DNA from 3 places in the Flavobacterium sp. CFS9 genome. Region 1 is predicted to be linked to each of the others. Evidence: riboswitches for the same ligand, from Rfam matches in the RefSeq annotation. Region 1 holds a riboswitch; each other region holds the start of a gene.

The links. Region 1 has a riboswitch for cobalamin ahead of ACAM30_RS03775 (TonB-dependent receptor plug domain-containing protein). Riboswitches for the same ligand answer to the same signal wherever they lie in the genome.
Region 2: another riboswitch for cobalamin. It lies ahead of ACAM30_RS18075 (cell surface protein); the one in region 1 lies ahead of ACAM30_RS03775 (TonB-dependent receptor plug domain-containing protein).
Region 3: another riboswitch for cobalamin. It lies ahead of ACAM30_RS02040 (TonB-dependent receptor); the one in region 1 lies ahead of ACAM30_RS03775 (TonB-dependent receptor plug domain-containing protein).

Annotation. Positions count from the first base shown of each region.
Region 1 covers NZ_AP031573.1:869,205-872,493, forward strand. Annotated here, with positions in the region: gene ACAM30_RS03765 (adenosylcobinamide-GDP ribazoletransferase) at 1-758, shown strand, start outside; gene cobC (alpha-ribazole phosphatase) at 743-1,276, shown strand; cobalamin riboswitch at 1,344-1,547, shown strand; gene ACAM30_RS03775 (TonB-dependent receptor plug domain-containing protein) at 1,574-3,289, shown strand, end outside.
Region 2 covers NZ_AP031573.1:4,295,224-4,298,512, reverse strand. Annotated here, with positions in the region: gene ACAM30_RS18080 (hypothetical protein) at 1-493, opposite strand, end outside; gene ACAM30_RS18075 (cell surface protein) at 537-1,826, opposite strand; cobalamin riboswitch at 2,289-2,491, opposite strand; gene ACAM30_RS18070 (hypothetical protein) at 2,644-2,988, shown strand; gene ACAM30_RS18065 (hypothetical protein) at 2,993-3,289, shown strand, end outside.
Region 3 covers NZ_AP031573.1:503,708-506,996, forward strand. Annotated here, with positions in the region: gene ACAM30_RS02040 (TonB-dependent receptor) at 1-1,855, opposite strand, end outside; cobalamin riboswitch at 1,970-2,170, opposite strand; gene ACAM30_RS02045 (beta-ketoacyl-ACP synthase III) at 2,596-3,289, shown strand, end outside.

The sequences.
Region 1 (3,289 bases):
CCTGTTTAATGTTTTACACCAGAATCCCGTGTCCTAAAAACATCAATCATGATCCTGACTATTTAAATAAGGCAACACGTTATTTTCCTTTTATTGGCTGGATTGTTGGGAGCATTTCCTTTCTGGCTTTTTATCTTTTCTCTCTTTTTCTATCTATTGAAAGTGCCGTTCTTTTGGCTATTATCGCCTCAATATTAACCACGGGAGCTTTTCATGAAGACGGTTTCGCTGATGTCTGTGATGGTTTCGGAGGCGGGTGGACCAAAGAAAAAATCCTTCTTATTATGAAAGACAGTGCAATTGGTGCTTACGGAGCCATTGGTTTAGTTTTATTATTTCTATTGAAATTCAAACTGCTTTCTGAATCCATTTCACTTTTTACTACTAACATTTTTCTAATTTTCCTCTTATTCATTTCGGCCCATTCCTTAAGCCGTCTCGCAGCAATATCTATTATTTTCACACATGAATATTCCCGTGATGATGCTACGAGTAAAAGCAAACCTATAGCCAAGAAACACAGTTGGAAAGAAATTACAGGCTCGTTCTTCTTCGGATTGATTCCAATACTGGTACTTTCTTTTTTTCAGCACCAATTTCTTTTAGCGATTCTTCCGGTATTTATCATGCGTTATTTTCTAGCCCGCTATTTCCAAAAATGGATTGATGGTTACACAGGCGACTGTTTGGGAGCAACGCAACAGGTTTGTGAAGTTGTTTACTATTTAAGCATTCTGTTGATATGGAAATTTATCTAATTCGTCATACGGAAACAACCTGTGAAAAAGGAATCTGCTACGGTCAGACTGATGTAGATTTGGCTATTCCATTCGAAGAAATCTTTAAGGATATTGTCTCGCAATTACCTCACGGAGCCTTACTCTTTTCAAGTCCATTGAAGCGTTGTACTATACTGGCAGAATACATTCAGAATACTATAAAACCCGTTTCCTTTATTACTGACGATCGTCTGATGGAAATGAATTTTGGCAATTGGGAATTGAAAAACTGGGATACAATTCCGGCGGAAGAACTTAATCCCTGGATGGAAGATTTTGTTACCACGCAAGTCCCAAATGGGGAGTCCTTTACAGCACTTCATGAAAGAGTAGGTACATTTTTACAGGATTCTGTTTCCAACCAAACTGGTCCTGTAGTCATTGTCTCACATGCAGGTGTGATCAGAAGTATTTTATGTCATCAGTCCGGATTACCACTAAAAGACGCTTTTACCAATAAAGTAGCGTTCGGACAGGTTATTAAAATAGTGATTTAAATTATCATTTCTTCAGAATCACTCCCTAAAACGAAAACAAATTTGAAAATTCAATAATTTTAACTTTATCTTTGCACAAAATTAAGGTTGTGTTCATTCATACACATTAAAAGGGAATCAAGTCATAAATCTTGAGCTGTACCCGCAACTGTAAGCTTTGTTCTGAAAAGAATGCTTGTTGTTAACTACAAAACCACTGCTCGCTCTGACGAATGGGAAGGTAAACAATAAGACGCAAGCCAGGAGACCTGCCTTTGTAATCAATATCGAGCTCTCGGGAAAAAGAGTGTAGAAATTATGACTTTAAAAAAACTTTTTGCTCTTTGTTTCTTATTGTTGTGCCAGATTACCGTGGCGCAGAACGATTCTATTACGAAACTTAAAACGGTCGTCGTTTCTGACGCCAATCTTAAAAAATACTCCAATTCACAATCGGTTTTAAAATTAAATGACTCTGTTATTGGTAAAAATGAAGCCTTACTAACGGATTTATTAAACTTTAATTCAACCATTTATTTTAAAGAATACGGTCGTGGAATGCTTTCTACCGTAGCGTTTAGAGGTACAACAGCCTCACAAACGGCGGTGATTTGGAACGGAATCAACATTAACTCTCAGATGAACGGAAGTACCGATTTTAATACCATTTCCGGATCCGATTACAATTCTATCAGTGTAAAAGCAGGTGGAGGAAGTGTTATTTACGGCAGTGGAGCCGTTGGAGGAACCGTACACCTGAATACGGATCTCGCCTTTTACAATAAGTTTGAAAACAGCTTAAGATTGGATTACGGAAGCTTCAATACTATCGGAATCAATTACAAAACAAGTATCTCCAATAAAAAATGGAGTACTCAAATTGGTTTTTCTAAAAACAGCTCTACAAACGATTATAAATACCTGAACCAATACAACTGGAAAGGCGAACAGCGCTGGAATCAAAACGGCCAATATGATGTTATTACCCTAAGCGCAAATGCAGGATATAAAATCGATGCCAAAAACAGTTTAAAGCTATACACCCAAACTTCAAACACAGACCGAAATACCTCATTAGTTTCGGAATCTGAAACTAAAAGCAAATATGTCAATGGTTTTAATCGGAACTTATTGGAATATGATGGTGATTTTGGCAGATTCAAAACCAATTTAAAAACAGCCTATATTTTTGAGAACTATAAATATTATGCCGACAATTCGAGCAATATTTATACGTACGGAAAAACAGAAAGCCTGACTACAAAAGCCGATTTAGGATATCAACTACTGGAATCACTGCAAGTAAATGGTATCCTGGACTACAATCGAACTAAAGGATACGGAAGTGGTTTTGGCGATAATGTGAGAGAAATAAGTTCTGCAGCTTTACTTATCAAACAAGATGTTTCCCCAAACTGGAAAAACGAATTCGGGGTTCGAAAAGAATTTACAGACAATTATAAATCACCGGTTCTGTTTTCGGCAGGTACTTCTTATCAATTTGGGAAACTGTACAATTTGAAATTGAATGTGTCTCGAAATTTCAGAATCCCAACTTTCAATGATTTGTATTGGGAAGAAGGCGGAAATCGTAATTTAAAACCGGAAAGTTCTTATCAGGCCGAAATTGGAAATGTTTTTACCGTTCAGAATTTTTCTTTGACTCAAACTTTTTACTACATCAAAATAAAAGATCTATTGCAATGGGTTCCCGGAACAAATGGGATCTGGATGCCTCAAAACACAGATAAAGTAAACAGTTATGGTGCTGAAACATTATTAAGCTGGAAGAAGAATTTTGGTAAAAACAACCTGACGGCAAATGCTACTTATGCTTATTCTGTTTCAGAAAATGTAGAAACTAAAAAGCAATTATTTTTTGTTCCTTTTCATAAAGTAACTGCTGCCATCGCTTACACAAGAAACAACTTTTCAGCTCATTATCAATTTCTTTATAATGGATTTGTTTACACACAAGCTGACAATGATCCTGAAAAAACTGTATCAGCTTACACTGTTTCAAACATTGGCATA
Region 2 (3,289 bases), 1.9 Mb from region 1:
CCAATGCTACTCTCATAACATCGGCTTTTGCAAATCCGTCTTTGTATAAATCATTGGCAAACATTCCGGGTGCCGGAGTAAAATCCTGAATACTTGTTATATACGGATTGTAATTTTGAGTCTCATTTATTACATTGACAATGGTAGCACTTGTTCCTTTTTTGTCACCTTCAGTAACATTTAAGGTTAGTTCGTATGCACCCGGATATAAAGCAACAAATCGCAGATCTTTAGTCGTTCCTACAATCGAATCTTTAGTCTGATTAACCGGATTCTTTTTAAGCACCCATTGATAATTCGGATTACTTGTTTCAGCTGAAGCTGTAATATTCAAAACTTTAAAGGTGTTTACTTCAAATTTGTCCTGAAGCTTTACTGCTATTGGTATGGCGAGTCCTTCTCCGGTATTGGCATCATTTTTATCGTCATCGCTACATCCGGTAAATGCCGCCGCAAAAGCCAATACTAATAAATAGGCAAAGTTTTTTTTCATAATTCCTGATATAATAATTTAGTTTAATACACTTTTGAATGGGTTATCGCGTAGGAATGCTTTCTCCTGAAAGATGCAAATCTGTTGCTCCCATTATTTCGGTCGAAGTCTCTCCGAGCCATCCCGCCTGCTGATTAAGCCCATTGTACACTTTCACAAAATCAATCCCGGGAAGTATTACTTTGTTTCCCTTTTCGTCCACAGCCCAGTTGATATCTATTCCCGAATCATCGTCATTGTTTGGAGCATTGTCTGCATATCCGTATAAAAAAGCATACTGCACAAAATAACTTCCCGTCCCGCTTTCATCCACTGCGTTATCGGGTAATCTTGTTCCTTTATAGGTGATAGAAGATTGATCTCTAAGCCATTTTGGCCAGTAATCTAAAGAATGATTGTAAGCGTTATTTTGTACCAGATAACCGTTTTTCCCCTGATTGTCTTTCCAAAAAATATACTCCATATCCACAAAACCTACTGTACCCGTAGTTCCTCCCGGCACTGGAATTTTATTGGGGTCAGGTCGGTAATAGGTAATTTCATAATTCTGAATCGTTTTCGGCATCTTATGTCCGCCGCCTTCTATCTCGTACCACTGATCATCCGGAAGTCCGTTTTTATTTTTATCGTAAGCAACCATAATTACTCCTGCTTCACTGCTTCCGCCGCGCATGATACTGTTCGGATTTGGATTAGCCTCTGCCCAGAATGCATTTCCCAAAACTCTAAAATCACGTTTGCCCTTGACATTAACGATGGTATGATCGAACCCAAAAACAACATAACCACCAAAAGCCCCCAATGAAATCAAATCACCATTTTTCTTGGCCAGATAAGTATTGGCTCTTGATAAAATCTTTTCAGGAGTATCTCCATCATTGGCTATAGGCAGATCATTCACAAACTGCCCCGGAGCCGGTTTAAATTCAAATACTTTTGAGATGTAGGTTTTATACTCCTTCGTTTCTTTTGTAACGGTAACGGCTACTTTTTGCGTTTGTATACTTCCTTTGTTATTTACAGTTACGGCCAGTTCATACATTCCTGTTTCTGTTGCTGCAAAAAGGACTTCTTTCTCTGCTGTATTGCTTAGTGCATAACTTTCTGAGGGTGCTTTGGTAACACTCCAGTTGTAAATAGCTTCTGTCGTTGCGCTGATTGTGGGATTTAAAGCCACAATTGCAAATCGCTGCGTAGTAAAAGCTAAATCTGAACTAACAGGCGGCGGATTGCTATTTTCATTTGATGCATTATCATCAGAACAATTGGTTAAGGTGAGTACTGCAATAAGCAACAATAAGGATTGGAAGTTTTTGAAGATAGTGTGGTACATGTGGTATTGTTTAAGTTTGTAGTAGCAAAAGCGAGCGGAATTGAAGAAATAATGAACGAAGTTTTAGTTAAAATCTTCAATAGGGAGTAATGTTATTCTTATAATCGTTAGACAAACCGGGATCGTCAAGCGTACCCGAATGGTATTTCTTTTTTATGGGAAGAGGATTAAAGTAAGGGAAGACACCGAGAGACAATACATTCAAAAAATTCTGACTCCACTCGGATTTCTTTTTCAGAAGTGATGCTCTCAGAAAGAAAAAGCAACTATAAAACACCCCTGCCTGAAACAGAAGAGAAACAAAAACGATAACAATAAATAAGAATTCTCTTTTTGTATGATACATCACTAATTGAATTAAGAAAACTCCCGGATGTATAAACTAGAAACGCAATAAGGCAGAATCCCGTCATAAAAAATGACAGGTTCGTTTATTGTTCTTCAACTTTATTCCACGAAAGTCTTAAACTATGTGATTGTGGCAGGTCTCCTGACTTGTTCCATCTTTAAAACAGCCTTCTCATCCGCCGCGGCGGACAATGGCATGAGTAACGTTTAAAGACTTATACAGAACTTACAGTAGCGGGTCTGTTCAGGATTTACACCTGATTCCCTTTTAACCATTTTTTCTTAAGAAAAAACAGACCAAAATCTGGCGCAAATATATCATTATCTTTTACAATTGAAGGAATTTGGGGATGAAAAAATGAAATAACAAGACAAAAAAAAATCTTTTCGATGTCTAAATCAGGTGTATATACTTGATTTCAGAATATCTCGACTAGTTACTTTTATGCATAACTAAAACTTAAATATTATGGAAACAGTAAAAATCCCTGAGGGGGTTCAAGTTACACTAAATGTAGCAATAAGTTCTGATGCGATTGTTGGTGCGGCAATTCGTTTAAAAGGTGAAGTTACAACTTACCCCGAAAATCAATTTTCAAAAATTCTAGGAGATCTTTCAACACTTCAGAATGAAAAAATGACTGTGCAATCATTATTTCACGTTGATCAGAATATTGACCAAATAATGGCAACTACCCGATTAGACATCGAAGTTTCTTATGGTGGGCAAAGCCAGAAATTAACTGTCAAAAAAAGGAAAATATACAATCAACTGTTTATAGCATTTGCATACGTTCAATTTACAAAACAATAAACTTATGAAAAACTATTACATACTAATAATTATATTAGGCAACATCTGGTACATCAATGCCCAGGAAAAAAATGTTCCATTAAGTGAATTTCCAATGTCCAATTTAACCAGTCCTGCTTTTCAATTGTTAGAAGAAACAGTAACGGATATATACACTCCTGAGAATGTAAAAGCATTAGCATTACATGTACAAAACAATTTTGGTGAGAGTATGGCTATAGAAGTGACTCCATACTTTTTTATCAATACCAAAAGTAAAAAAAGAACCTATGATCGATATATTGGTGTAACCAAAGATAAA
Region 3 (3,289 bases), 370 kb from region 1:
TTACATTTCCATTGTATCGTTTCCCTACGTATATAAAGCTATAATTAAAATTCCATGACTTGTAATCCGCATTTAATATTCCGGATCCGCTATGCCAGGGGGTATAAGGAATCTGATCTCCATAAGAGGATAATTCCAAACCGGCAAACTTGGTGTAATCCCGGCTTTCTGAATACGTATAGGTTAAATGTGTAGTCAGATTTACTTTGCCAAAATGCATTTTCATATCCACAGCCGACTCTATTCCTTTTCCTTTCACCTGCCCGATATTGGTCATCATCCAACGGAATAAATTTCCGGTTGGTGCGGCAATTATTTTATCTTTAGTATTGGTGTAATACCCATCGACCTGAAGAGAAAACTGATCTAAGAAACCTTTCTCCACGGGTATGTTGTAGGTAAATCCAACATCATACTGATTCATGTATTCGGGTCTTAAAGTGCTCGAACCAACCATCGTATAATACAAATCATTAAAAGTGGGCATTCGGAACATACGTTTTGCAAAAGCTCTTACATTAAAATCATACGCTTTAAAAGGAGTGTAACCCAAAAATACGGCGGGAGTAAATTCTGTTTTGTCAGGAGCTTTGGCGTTGTAACGTACTTCTTCCTGCACATGCGTACCCACGACACTTCCCAAAACTTTAAAACCATCCAGTCTGTAAGAACTTGCCAGTGCAAATAAAGCGGTATAACGCTCGGGATAAGAAAACAAGGTTTTTATCCCTTTTCTGTTGGCATTAAGACGGTTGTACTGAAAATCCGTTGACAATGAAATATCCCACGCAGGTAAAATTTTGTACAAATTGACTGCTGATACATAATATTCCTGTTGGTAATAACTATCGTCAGATTGAGCGCCTTCGGTAACCACTTCCCCCAATACACTGGTGGTGTCTCGGGCTACGTAATGCGTATAATCATAAGCATACTTTGCTTTAGCCTGAAATTTATATCTGTCGCTAAGATCTTTTATAAAAGTCCCCTGCACGAAAAAATTCTTATCGTATTGTCTGAAACCATCCGAAAACTTATTTTCTACGATAGCTCCAGGTGCTCCTCTTTCGGAACCATAATAATACACTTTAGCGTCCCAGGTACCGTTCTTCATTTTCCCGTACAAACCAGACTCGAAACGAAATGCTTCAATATCACTATTGTGTCTCATGGCTGAGGTATCGTAGGCCACAGTACCGTCGAGATTGTTTCTTTTGTATCTGAATTTGTATTCGCCATTAGATTTGATATATTCAGAACTGGCACTCCAACTTACTTTATCACTTAATTTTTGCTCCAATCTAAAAGAAAGGTCATTGTAATTGATAGACATGGTTTTATAACGCAATAAGAAATTGGTCTTTCTGTTACTTTCAAAAACTGGTCGTTTGGTTCGCAAATAAATAGTAGAAGCGGCTGCAAAGTCTTTAGCCGACTGAAATATTTCACTCTTCTGACCATTGTACATGGTGAGGGATTCCATATCATCAAGGGAGTATTTTCCTAAATCCGTAACTCCGTTCTGGGCATTCCCCAACTGAATTCCGTCGTAAAAAACACCTACGTGATGCGTTCCCATATTACGTACATCTACCGTTTTGAGTCCGCCCAAACCACCGTAATCCTTGATTTGTACTCCGGCAAAATAACGAAGTGCATCGGCAACATTATGGCTGGCTAAATTTTCAAGCAGTACTCCTGAAAGAGTTTGTACGGGAATTACTTCCTGATAAGGTTTTGTTTTTAAAAGTACTTCTTTCAAAACTCTCAGACTATCCTTAGTAGTTTGCGATCGAAGCACGATGGGAGCTAACAATACGAAAAGAAATAAAAGTAATTTTCTGGTCTTACACATCACTGATTTAATTAAATAAACTTCGGGATGTGATCGTCAAAAAAGCAATAAGGCAGGATCCCGTTAAAAAATAACAGGTCCGTTTATTGTTGTTCAACTTTACTCCACGAAAGTCTTAAACTATGTGATTCCGGCAGGTCTCCTGACTTGTTCCATCTTTAAACAGCCTTCTCATCCGCCGCGGCGAACAATGGCATTAGTAGCGTTAAAGACTTTTACAGAACTTACAGTAGCGGGTCTGTTCAGGATTTGCACCTGATTCCCTTTTAACTGTTTTCTCTAAAGAAAAAACAGACCTGAATCTGAGCGTAAAGATAGAATTATCTTTATAAAAACAAGAGTTAATTAATCCATATTGCACTTTTGACAATGACTGAGACCAAATCTCATTCATTTATTAAAAGAATGAGATTTTAAACTGAACCGTAACAAAAAAGCATTTTTGCGACCAATTGTAAGTTCTGTTTTGGTTGCTTTTTGGTAAACATTGAAGAACTGAAACAAAATCATTCGAAACAGGATTTGATTTTATTAATAATGAAGTGAAATAGAAATATTAAAAGTAAATTAACAAATCCCGAGATTTTTGCATCTTTATATTTGTTAAATTGCGCCCCTGTAAATGAAGATGCCCCTCGTACTACATATTCTTCGAAAAACTCTTGTAAAATGGACTGAAGAAAGGTTTTGGGCCGAAAGTCAGAATATAAAAAAAACACTAAAAGAGAAACAAAAAATCAATGAATACAACAAAAGCTTCCATTATTGCTATTGGAGGATATGTACCGGAAACGGTTTTAAGCAATACTGATTTAGAAAAAAGAATAGATACAACAGATGAGTGGATTACCTCCCGAACAGGCATAAAAGAAAGAAGAATATTAGATGACCCGGCACTGGCCACCTCAGACATGGCTTCTTTTGCCATTAAAGATTTAATAAAAAATTATGATATAAATCCTCTGGATATTGATTGTCTTATCCTCGCAACATCAACACCCGATCATATTCTTACTCCCGCTGCCAGTTTGGTATGCGAAAAAGCAGGGCTAAAAAGTGCCTGGGGATTTGACCTTAACGCTGCCTGCAGCGGCTTTTTATATGCACTTTCAGTAGGTGCAAGTTTTGTTGAAAGCGGCAGATACAAAAATGTTATCGTAGTGGGTGCCGATAAAATGAGTTCGATCGTTAATTATGAAGACCGAAACAGCTGTATTTTATTTGGTGATGGTGCAGGTGCTGTACTTTTACAACCTACTACAGATGGTCGTGGTATTCATCAAAACATTTTCAGAACAGACGGAACAGGTGCTGAATTCCTTTCTGTACGTGCCGGAGGTTCTCTTTTGACCACAACTGAAGAAACCATTCAAAACAAACAGCACTTTGTACATCAGGAAGGAAGAACCGTTTTTAAACACGCTGTGAGAAACA